Regions from separate parts of the Caballeronia sp. SL2Y3 genome, predicted to be linked through region 3. Evidence: predicted binding sites of a transcription regulator. Region 3 holds the regulator's gene; each other region holds the start of a gene.

Region 1 (3,275 bases), on a different replicon from region 3:
TCGTCGCTCGCGAACGGCATCAAGGAGTCCGTCGACGTCATTCGAACGGCGTCGGGCGAGATTGCCGCGGGCAGCACGGACTTGTCATCGCGCACGGAACAGCAGGCCGCCTCTCTCGAGGAAACCGCGGCCAGCATGGAAGAGCTGACCGCGACCGTCAAGCAGAACGCCGAGAACGCGCGACAGGCCAGTGGTCTCGCCGACAACGCGAGTACCGTCGCCAACGAAGGCAGCGCCATCGTCAGCCAGGTCGTCGAGACGATGACCGGCATCGAAGACAGCTCGGCGAGGATCGCCGAGATCATCGGCATGATCGAAGGCATCGCGTTCCAGACGAACATCCTCGCGCTCAACGCGGCGGTCGAAGCCGCACGAGCGGGTGAGCAAGGCCGGGGCTTCGCCGTCGTGGCAAGCGAAGTGCGCAGCCTCGCGCAACGGTCGTCGGCTGCGGCCAAGGAAATCAAGGAATTGATCGAGACCTCGGGCAGCCGTGTTCAGACCGGAACCGAACTGGTGGCGAGGGCCGGCGACACGATGCAGCGCGTGGGCACCGCGATCAAGCGCGTGACCGACATCATGGGCGAGATCGCATCGGCCTCGAACGAACAGAGCCGCGGCATCGAACAGGTGAACCAGGCCATCTCGCAGATGGACGAGGTCACGCAGCAAAACGCGGCGCTCGTCGAAGAAGCGGCGGCAGCGGCCGGCTCCATGGAGGATCAGGCGAAGCATCTGACCGCAGCGGTCGCTGTGTTCCGCACGGCGCAGTCCTTCAACGCGCCGGCGGCCGGCGGCTACGAACAGAAGCCGATGCAAGTGTCCGTCACAAAAAGAACGCCCCCGGCGACGCGTGCGACGAAGCCCGTGGTCGCGCCGCCAGTAGCGGTCGCGGCAGCCGCTGACGGCGACTGGTCGACGTTCTGAGCCGGAAGGTGTCGCCATGCGGCTGACAAACCGGCGCGCGGGTCCACAGGCGCCGAATCACGCAAATTCGCCTTGCAACGGAGAATCGCAGGGCGAGTTTCTTGTCCGAAATGAGGTGGGTGACATGGTCAAGCAATTGCATGAACTTCGCCGTCGGCTGGCGGCGATGGAAAACGATATCGCGCAAGAGGCGATCGAGGCCGTCGTCAAGGCTTGTTTCGAGCTGGACGAATTCCTTCGGTCGAGTGGCGGTCCGCCGGGCGATACCTCGCGTTGCCCGAGCGCGTAGTGAGCTAGCGCTGCGCATGGCTGCGTGCAGTGCGCGATGCGCAGGAAAGAAAAGAGAGAAAGGATTGACAGATGGTTAAAACGGAAATGCGTTTGCTGGTAGTCGATGACTTGACCACCATGCGCAGTTTGATTCGAAAGATGCTGAAGGCGATCGGCTATACGCTGATCGACGAAGCAGTCGATGGCGTGTCGGCCCTCGAGAAACTCAAGACGCAGCGGTTCGACCTCGTCATCACGGACTGGAACATGCCGAACATGGACGGGCTGACGCTTCTCCAGGAGATTCGCCAGTCCGAGGAGCACGCCGACGTTCCGGTTCTGATGGTCACCGCCGAAACCCGGCGCGAGAACGTCATCGCGGCGATCCGCGCGGGTGCGAGCGGCTATGTGGTGAAGCCGTTCTCCGAAGCTGCGCTTGCAGACAAGCTGGCCCAGATTGCGCCGCTCCAGCAGGCAAGCGCGCCGGCCGACCGCGGCGCGTCCGTCTTCGGCGCCGTCTTCATCAACGCGTGAACGGCGTCTTTTACACTTTGTTGCAAACTGTTGCAATTAGCCGGAAGCCTTGTCGGATAAGGCTTTCGGGCGATTCCCGGGGCGTTCGGCCGACCGCATGGGGCGTCGGATGGTAAAGGTTTCAACGCAGGCACCGTTAAGCATTAAAGCCAGCGAGAACCGAAACCATGAACATCCAGACCATCAAAAGCGCAGATTCCTCGACCCAGATCACCGTCAAGCGCGCGGCGGGCACCGGCACGAAACCGAGCGCCAGCAGCGCGCAACAGCTCGCACCCGCCGCGACCGAAGGCTCTGCCATCAGCCTGTCGTCCAGTGCGGCGTTCTCTTCCCACGCATCGGACATCGATACTGCCAAGGTGGAATCCATCAAGGCCGCATTGAAAGACGGTAGCTATAAGATCGACTCGTCCGCCATCGCCGACGGCATGCTGGGCACGGCGCGAGATCTCTTGCGCGCGAGTTCGCGTTAAGCGGACGTTGAAGTGCCCGGAGATTGGATCAGCAGTGCGCGGTGGCATCGGCCGCCGCCGCTCCAGTATCGGCCAAGTTCCCACAACGGCTAGCGATTAGCTTCGCGTTGCAGCTACGGTCATAGCATCGTCGTCTGGTCGCCACAGCGCCCGGACGATCGCTAGCCAGCACGCTCTTCTCCGCATTGCCGCTACGACGCCACGCGAGCCGTCGCGAACGAGCTTCTCCCTTCGACATCCACCGGTCCTAAGGCCGCGGTCGATTCGAGAGTAGCGATACGTACTCCGAATCGACCTGGCATTGCCGAGCACCATGGCGGTCATGAGGGTCTCGCGCGGACCACGCGCAGTTGCGCGGGCGCGCTTTTCCTGCTAACGCCCTACGTGGTCCATCGCGGTGGCAAGTACACCGGCAGCGGCGACTGGCACGATGGCGCGGACCATACGCAAGGCGCTCCGCTGTACACGGGGAACTTCTTAACACCGCAGTCCAGGCGGGCGCTTGCCGCGCGCCGTCACCTAGTAGCATTGCGCGGTTTTCTGCCGAGCAATGAACCAGTTCCATCGAAAAAGCGTTGCAACGCCCTCGCGAGCCATGGTAGAAGCACCGCTGCGTTCGCAGCCGTGCGGCGCGTGTAAGGAATGGGTTCGTTGCCACGAAGGAGCAGAAGTTGAGAAGGACCGCCGAAAACAAGTTGAAGGTGGTCGCGGTACGAGTCGAGCCAGCAATCGAGCAGCGGTTGCGGCTACTGGCGGAAGTAACGGGACGCAAGCAATCATTCTTTTTGCAGCAGATGATCGAACGCGGTATTGGCGCAATGGAAGATCTGTGGCTTCCTCCCGCTGTGCTCGAAGAAGTGCGGGGCGGCAATCTGCAGGCGCGGCAACCCGTGCCCGGAGCGACGCCTGACTTGTTCGGCGATCTGTCTGAAGAGAACGCGGGCTAGGCGCGTCGTTCCCTCGCTAATTCGCTTTTGCAAAATGAAAGCGACCGTCGAGAATGATTTGCGTTTCGGGCAGGTCGAAACCGATACGCTAGAACTCGCTTAAGTCGCTTTCGAAAAAAGGTAACTG
Region 2 (3,275 bases), 250 kb from region 3:
GCCTTCGTGAACGTGTTGAAGATCGGCTGCAGTTCGGGCAGGTCGAGACGGCCGTGCAGCGTCGTCACGAACGGCGTGTCGAGCTGCGTGAACAGCGGAAACGGCATGTAGTCGAGGTGAAAGTGCAGCACGTCGAACTCGTGCGCGCGGCGGCGGACCGTTTCGAGCAGCAGCATGTGCGGCGCAAGCGGATCGCGGATCGTCGGATCGAGTCGCAGGGCGCGCGGCCAGGCCGCGTCGAGCGTCGCCCGAGTTTGCGAATCGCCGCTTGCGAACAAGGTTACATCGTGGCCGAGGTCGACGAGCGCATCCGTCAGATAAGACACCACGCGCTCAGTGCCGCCGTAAAACTTCGGAGGAACTGCTTCGTGCAACGGTGCAATTTGTGCGATTCGCATAACGTGACTCTCCTGAGTGGCCGCTGTCGGCGCGGTCGGCGCCGGTGGGGCCATGAAAGCTGTTGTGTGGACACCGCGATGGCGCTCCGGTCGAGCGTTGCGCGATGCCATTCGGGCGGGCCGCGGTGTGTCGCTCACGCCGCCCAAAGATCGGCCCGGCTCTCGACCGGGTTATCCCTTACGTTCATTATCGGGATCGAGAGCGGCATTTCACGTCATTTTTCAATCGCTTAACCTTGTTACAGCGCGAAACACCGGCTGTTACGAAGTCAAAAATTGCACTCAAGCGGTCGAAGGAGACGATTTCTACTGGCAATGCGAGCGGCGAGGCACCCGATAGCAGGCCGCGTGCCCGGGCAACCTCAAGTCCGTCTGGCCGCTGCCGATAAAGGCTTTTGCCGACGCGAGAGCGAATTCGACCGCGCATGTACGAACTTTTCCTACACGAATTCGGGCGAAAGTCTGTCGGCGCGTCGGCAGGTTTTTCCGATGGTCGCGACAGTCGCGCTGCCGGAAAATCGGGCCGACAACACGAGCGGGGCCGGATGCGTCGGGAATCGGCGTGTGCGAGCAAACGTTTCCCGCTGGGCCTGACCAGCCACGCAACGACTCGGGGGAAAGATGACGGCCACCACCATAAGCACGCTCGCGGAGATCCGCGAGGTGAAGTTGTCGTACGTGCTGCTCGCGCAGCGGCTGCTTCGGGAAAACCGCGTCCTGGCGATGCATCGCCTCGGGCTGTCAGAAGAGGTGGCCGAGATCGTGTCGTCGTTGACGCCGGCGCAGGCGGTGAAGATTGCGGCGTCGAGCCATGTGCTGTGCCGCTTCCGCTTCGACGACCACGCGATCCTCGCTTCGCTTGCCGACAAGGCCAAGCGCCCGGCGCTCGCGCAGGCGGACGCGGCGGTCGAAAGCGGCGAGGTCGCATCGACGAGCGAGTGCGTCTAACTGATTCAATCCGTCGCGCGACTTCGAAGGGAGTCGATCGCGCCATTGCTCCGCTCCCTGCCTCGACCCTACGCCCGCCATTCCTCCGCACGCTATGCCGCCCGCCGCCGCCCGCCGCCGCCCACGGGCCGGCCGCCCAAAGTTTTCCAGCCGGGTGCCGTAAACAGTCTTAACCGCGCAGGTGCGCCGGCCAATCCGCATTCCCAACCCTGAGGACCCGACTGTGCTGATTTTCGTTGGAACGCTCGTGACATTGCTGTCCGTTTTCGGCGGTTACGCGCTCGAAGGCGGCCATCTTGGCGCGCTCGTACAGCCGGTCGAAATATTGATGATCGCCGGCGCGGGCATCGGGGCCTTCATTCTCGGCAACGGCGTCAAGACCATCAAGTCGACGCTGCTCGTCATTCCCACGCTTTTCAAAGGCTCCAAGTACAACAAGGACGTGTACATGGAGCTGATGGGCCTGCTCTACGTGCTGCTCGCCAAAGCGCGCAAGGAAGGCACGCTCACGCTCGAAGCCGACATCGAAGATCCGCACAAGAGCCCGATCTTCAGCCAGTACCCGAAGCTGCTCGCGGACCATCACATCGTCGAGTTCATGACCGACTATCTGCGGCTCATGGTCGGCGGCAACATGAATGCGTTCGAAATCGAAAGCCTGATGGACGAAGAGATCGAGACACATCACGTCGAAGGCGAAGCGCCGGCACTGGCGCTGCAAAAAGTCGGCGACGCGATGCCCGCGTTCGGCATCGTCGCGGCGGTGATGGGCGTCGTGCATACGATGGCCTCCGCCGATCAGCCCCCCGCCATTCTCGGCGAGATGATCGCGCAGGCGCTCGTCGGCACGTTCCTCGGCATTCTCATTTCGTACGGCTTCATCGGCCCGCTTTCGAGCGTCGCGGAGCAGCGCGTCGCCGAGCAGACGAAGATGTTCCAGTGCATCAAGGTGACCATTCTCGCGAGCCTGAACGGCTACGCGCCGGCGATTGCCGTGGAGTTCGGCCGCAAGGTCCTGTTCTCCACCGAGCGCCCGTCGTTCTCGGAACTCGAAGAACACGTGCGCCGGGTGAAGGCGAAGTGACGCGCCTCGTTCTCGCGACCCCGACCGGAGCCCTGCGATGAGCAGCGAAAAAGACCGTCCCATCTTCATCAAGCGCATCGTCGCGGGCCGCAAGGGCCACCACGGCGGCGCGTGGAAGCTGGCGTACGCGGACTTCATGACCGCGATGATGGCGTTCTTCCTGCTGATGTGGCTGCTCTCGTCGACCTCGCCCGTGCAGCGGCGCGGCATCGCGGAATACTTCAACATGCCGCTGAAGGCGGCGATGGTCGGCGGCAAGACCGTCGGCATGGACAACAGCATCATCACCGGCGGCGGGCGCGACATCTCCAGCAACGATCCGGGCGATGCTCGCAGCTCGGACGGCAAGACGCAGTTCGCGCAAAGCGCGGCCGCGAAAGCCGACGAGGAACTGCTGAAAGCCGCGCAAGGCGAACTGGAACGGCGCGAGCAGGCGCGTCTTCACGACCTCCAGGTCAAGCTGATGGCCGCGCTCGAAGCGAATCCGACGCTGCACCAGTTTAAGCAGCAGATCCGCATCCAATCGACGCAGCAGGGCCTGCGCATCGAGATCGTCGATACCCAGAAACGCCCGATGTTCGCGCTCTCCAGCAACAGCGTGCAGCCGTACATGCGCGACATCCTGCGCGAAATCGGCCGGACGCTGAACGACGTGCCGAACCGCATCGTCGTGCAGGGCCACACCGACGCCGTGAAGTACGCGGGCGGCGAAAAGGGCTACAGCAACTGGGAACTGTCGGCGGACCGCGCGAACGCGTCGCGGCGCGAACTGGTCGCGGGCGGCATGGACGAAGCCAAAGTGCTGCGCGTGCTCGGCCTCGCGTCCACGCAAAACCTGAACAAGC
Region 3 (3,275 bases):
TTCGATCGTCGGTTCCAGTCCATGCCTCATACACGAGGATTCGGCTAGGCGTCACGGCGCAGGCTTACGCGCGGGCTCCAAGCAGCCTGGACGCGCCCGATCGCAATTGACTCACTTCAACTGGTTTGCCGAAACAGGCGCCGGCTTTACCGTCCATGCTGCGTCGCCGCTATTCGGCGTACACGAGGGCCGTGCGATGACCTGCTCGATAACCGCATACGGAAAGAGAAAGGCAAGGGGTTGCTGGTTCGATCCCAGCCGGGCGCGCCAAGTCGCACATCTGTCGCTTCGTCGTCATCTCCCACGAAGCTCAAGCCTCGCACCTGCTTTGCCGTTAACCCTACGGCCGACCGCGCCCATTCCAAGCGCGTCGAACGAACAAAAAGCAAAATCCAGGGGTTCACATGCAGCAGGCTCATCACCCGCCACGCTGGCCTCATGCCTTCGCATGGGCGGCGCTTCGGCATCCCGAACGCGAACAAGCCACGCTGCGCGTCGTGCTGGGCGCCGTGGTGCTCCTCGCCTACGCCTGTTTCGCGTGGCTCGTCCCTTCGCGCGAAGCGTCGCTGGTCGCGCAAATCGTCGGGCTCTATGTGTTCTACGGCGCAGTCACGCTGCTGATCGTCAGCCGCATGGCGTCGCCATCGAAGAAGCGGCTCGTGGTCACGACCATTGCCGATCAGGCGCTCGTCGGCGCGGCGCTCGCCGCGGGCGGCGAAATCGCGCTGCCGCTCTTGTGGGTCGTCTTCTGGTTTCTCATCGGCTCGGGCTGCCGCTACGGCAAGCGCACGCTCGCCGTCTCGTGCGCCACCGCGATGACGGTCATCGGCGCGCTCGCGCTCTGGCAGCCGTGGTGGAACGCGAACCTGTCCGCCGCGCTCGGGCTCGCTTTGAGCGTGCTGGCGGCATCGGTGTACCTGACGGTGCTCGTCGATCGCCTCGGCAACGCCAATCGCGATCTCGCGCGTCAGGCATCGACCGATCCGCTCACGGGTCTCGCCAACCGCTACGCGCTGGAACATATCGTCAATCGCACGATGTCCGACGCAACGCAGGACACCGTGCTGCTTCTGATCGACCTCGACGGCTTCAAGGAAGTCAACGATACCTACGGCCACGCGGTCGGCGACCTGCTATTGCAGCAGTTCGCCAACGTGCTCGCCCGCCGCATGTCCAATAGCGACACCGTGGCGCGCCTGGGCGGCGACGAGTTCGTGGTGCTCGCGCATCAGGCGCAGAGCCGCACGGCCGTCCTCGCAATCACCGAAGGCATTCACGCGGCGCTCGCCTCGATCGCGTCGGTGGACGGGCGGCCGGTTTCGGTCTCGGCAAGCATCGGCGCGTGCATGCTGGCCAGCGCGGCCGACGCGCGCTACGCCGACATCCACGCCGTGCTGCGCGCCGCCGACCGCGCGATGTATCGCGCGAAAAGTCTCGGCATCGGCAAAACGGTGTTTGCCGAAGCGCGAGACTTCGAAGCCGGCTAGCGCATTACGCCTCGACGCTCGTCCACGACTGCTCGCGCAGCTTGGCGCGCAAACGGGCGACCGCCTGGCTGTGCAGCTGACACACGCGCGATTCGCTCACTTCCATCACCGCGCCGATTTCGCGCAAGTTCAGGCCGCGTTCGTAGTAGAGGCTCATCAACAGCTTTTCGCGTTCCGGCAGCTTGTCGATGGCTTCGATCAGCGCACCGCGCAGGCTGTCGTCGAGCAGCGCGGACAGCGGGTCCGAACGGTCGACGCAATAGCGGTCGAGGAACGGCTCGTCGTCGGCGGAGCGGTCGAAGTCTTCGTAGTAGATCAGCTGGCTGCCGTGCAGATCCTGCAGCATCGACTGATATTCGTCGAGCGGCATCTTCATGTGCTCGGCAATTTCCACTTCGCTCGCGGCGCGGCCGAGGTTCTGCTCGACCTTGTGCACCGCCGATTCCACTTCGCGCGACGTCTTGCGCATGCTGCGCGGCAGCCAGTCGTTCGCACGCAGCTCGTCGAGCATGGCGCCGCGAATGCGCTGGCTCGCGTAGGTTTCGAACTGCGCGCCCTGATCTTCCTTGTAGCGGCTCGCCGCATCCAGAAGACCGATCATGCCGGCCTGAATCAGGTCGTCGAGATCGACGCTCGCCGGCATCTTGGCGACGAGTTGCAGTCCGAGCCGACGAACGAGCGGCGCATATTTAGTCAGGACGTCCGACTGAGAGAGTTTGCCTTGGGCGTTGTACATCTGAGTCACCTTAATCTTGATCACATCGACGCCGTACTGGTCAATGCATGACTGGAAAACATCGACGCCATGCGCCCCGTCTCCCGTCCGCCCTTGTCAGCCTCGCCAACCGAAAACCGCGCGTCATTCCGGACCTGCGTCTCGCTCCCGGTCGGGGCGGGACGCATCGGCCAATGCAGAAGCTCCGCCGCGATCTGCCGGTAGTCGCGCGCCGCGGCTGTCGCCGGGAACGCTTCCACCACGCAGCGCGAGAGCTCCTTCGCCCGAGTGACGCGCGCATCCTCGGACACATACCCTGCCTGCACGAGCGACACGGCCAGATACCGGCTCCCGACGCCCGACAGATTGTCGAACGCGACCGCCGCGTCGGCCGGGTTCTGCACGTGATTGACGAGCACGCGGAACTGGCCGATCGCATGGGCGTAGTGCAGACGCTTGATGCACGCGTACGCCTCGGTGATCGCGGACGCGGCCACCCGCGTCACGATGAGAAAGTCATGCGCCTGCGCCGCGAGCGACGAGAGCGCGCCGTATCGATCGAGTTGCGCGTCGATCAGCACGATGTCCGCCTGACCTTCGAGCAGCGCGCGGCACTGCGCGGCGTCGTGGCTGATGCGTTCGTCGCGTGGCGCGGCGAGCAGCGAGAAGCCGAACGGCGTGCGCGTCACCGCGTCCTGAAGCGCCTCGCGGCCCGACATCACCGCGGCGAGCGCCCCGGCGCCGGACGTGCCGGCGAGGCGCGCAGCGGATGCCGCGTTCGCCCGCTCGTCGATCACGAGCACGTCCTTGCCATGCACGGACAGCGCCGCGCCCAGATTCACGACCGCCGACGTGCAGCCGATGCCCGCCGGCCCGCCCGCCACCGCCACCACGCGCGAACCGCCTCGCGTGAGCAGCCTTCTCAGACCTTCAGCCTGATCGAGCACGAACTTATCCAAAGCGGACCTCATGCAGTTCGGTGGTGGCGCGCGCGGACAATGCGGAGAGCAGTGCCGGCACCTCGTCGTCCTGCGGCACGAAGGGCGAACCCTCGCGCGGAATGCAGAACGCGC

What was found. The regulator FliA, encoded in region 3, starts transcription of late flagellar genes. The targets are predictions, from matches to a motif close to CTAAAGTTTNNNNNNNNNNNGCCGNTA.
Region 1: flgM (flagellar biosynthesis anti-sigma factor FlgM) is a predicted target of FliA. The motif match lies at 1,841-1,867, and genes of this name have one in related genera.
Region 2: motA (flagellar motor stator protein MotA) is a predicted target of FliA. The motif match lies at 1,483-1,509, and genes of this name have one in related genera.

Annotation. Positions count from the first base shown of each region.
Region 1 covers NZ_CP084263.1:561,845-565,119, forward strand. The annotation lists gene LDZ26_RS25615 (methyl-accepting chemotaxis protein) at 1-924, shown strand, start outside; gene LDZ26_RS24935 (hypothetical protein) at 941-1,213, shown strand; gene LDZ26_RS24940 (response regulator) at 1,285-1,728, shown strand; gene flgM (flagellar biosynthesis anti-sigma factor FlgM) at 1,896-2,201, shown strand; gene LDZ26_RS24950 (hypothetical protein) at 2,873-3,148, shown strand.
Region 2 covers NZ_CP084260.1:114,766-118,040, forward strand. The annotation lists gene LDZ26_RS00545 (glycosyltransferase family 4 protein) at 1-398, opposite strand, end outside; gene flhD (flagellar transcriptional regulator FlhD) at 1,020-1,346, shown strand; gene motA (flagellar motor stator protein MotA) at 1,570-2,430, shown strand; gene motB (flagellar motor protein MotB) at 2,468-3,275, shown strand, end outside.
Region 3 covers NZ_CP084260.1:2,699,673-2,702,947, forward strand. The annotation lists partial or broken gene LDZ26_RS12800 (transposase) at 1-30, opposite strand, end outside; gene LDZ26_RS12805 (diguanylate cyclase) at 405-1,487, shown strand; gene LDZ26_RS12810 (RNA polymerase sigma factor FliA) at 1,492-2,223, opposite strand; gene LDZ26_RS12815 (MinD/ParA family protein) at 2,244-3,161, opposite strand; gene flhF (flagellar biosynthesis protein FlhF) at 3,154-3,275, opposite strand, start outside.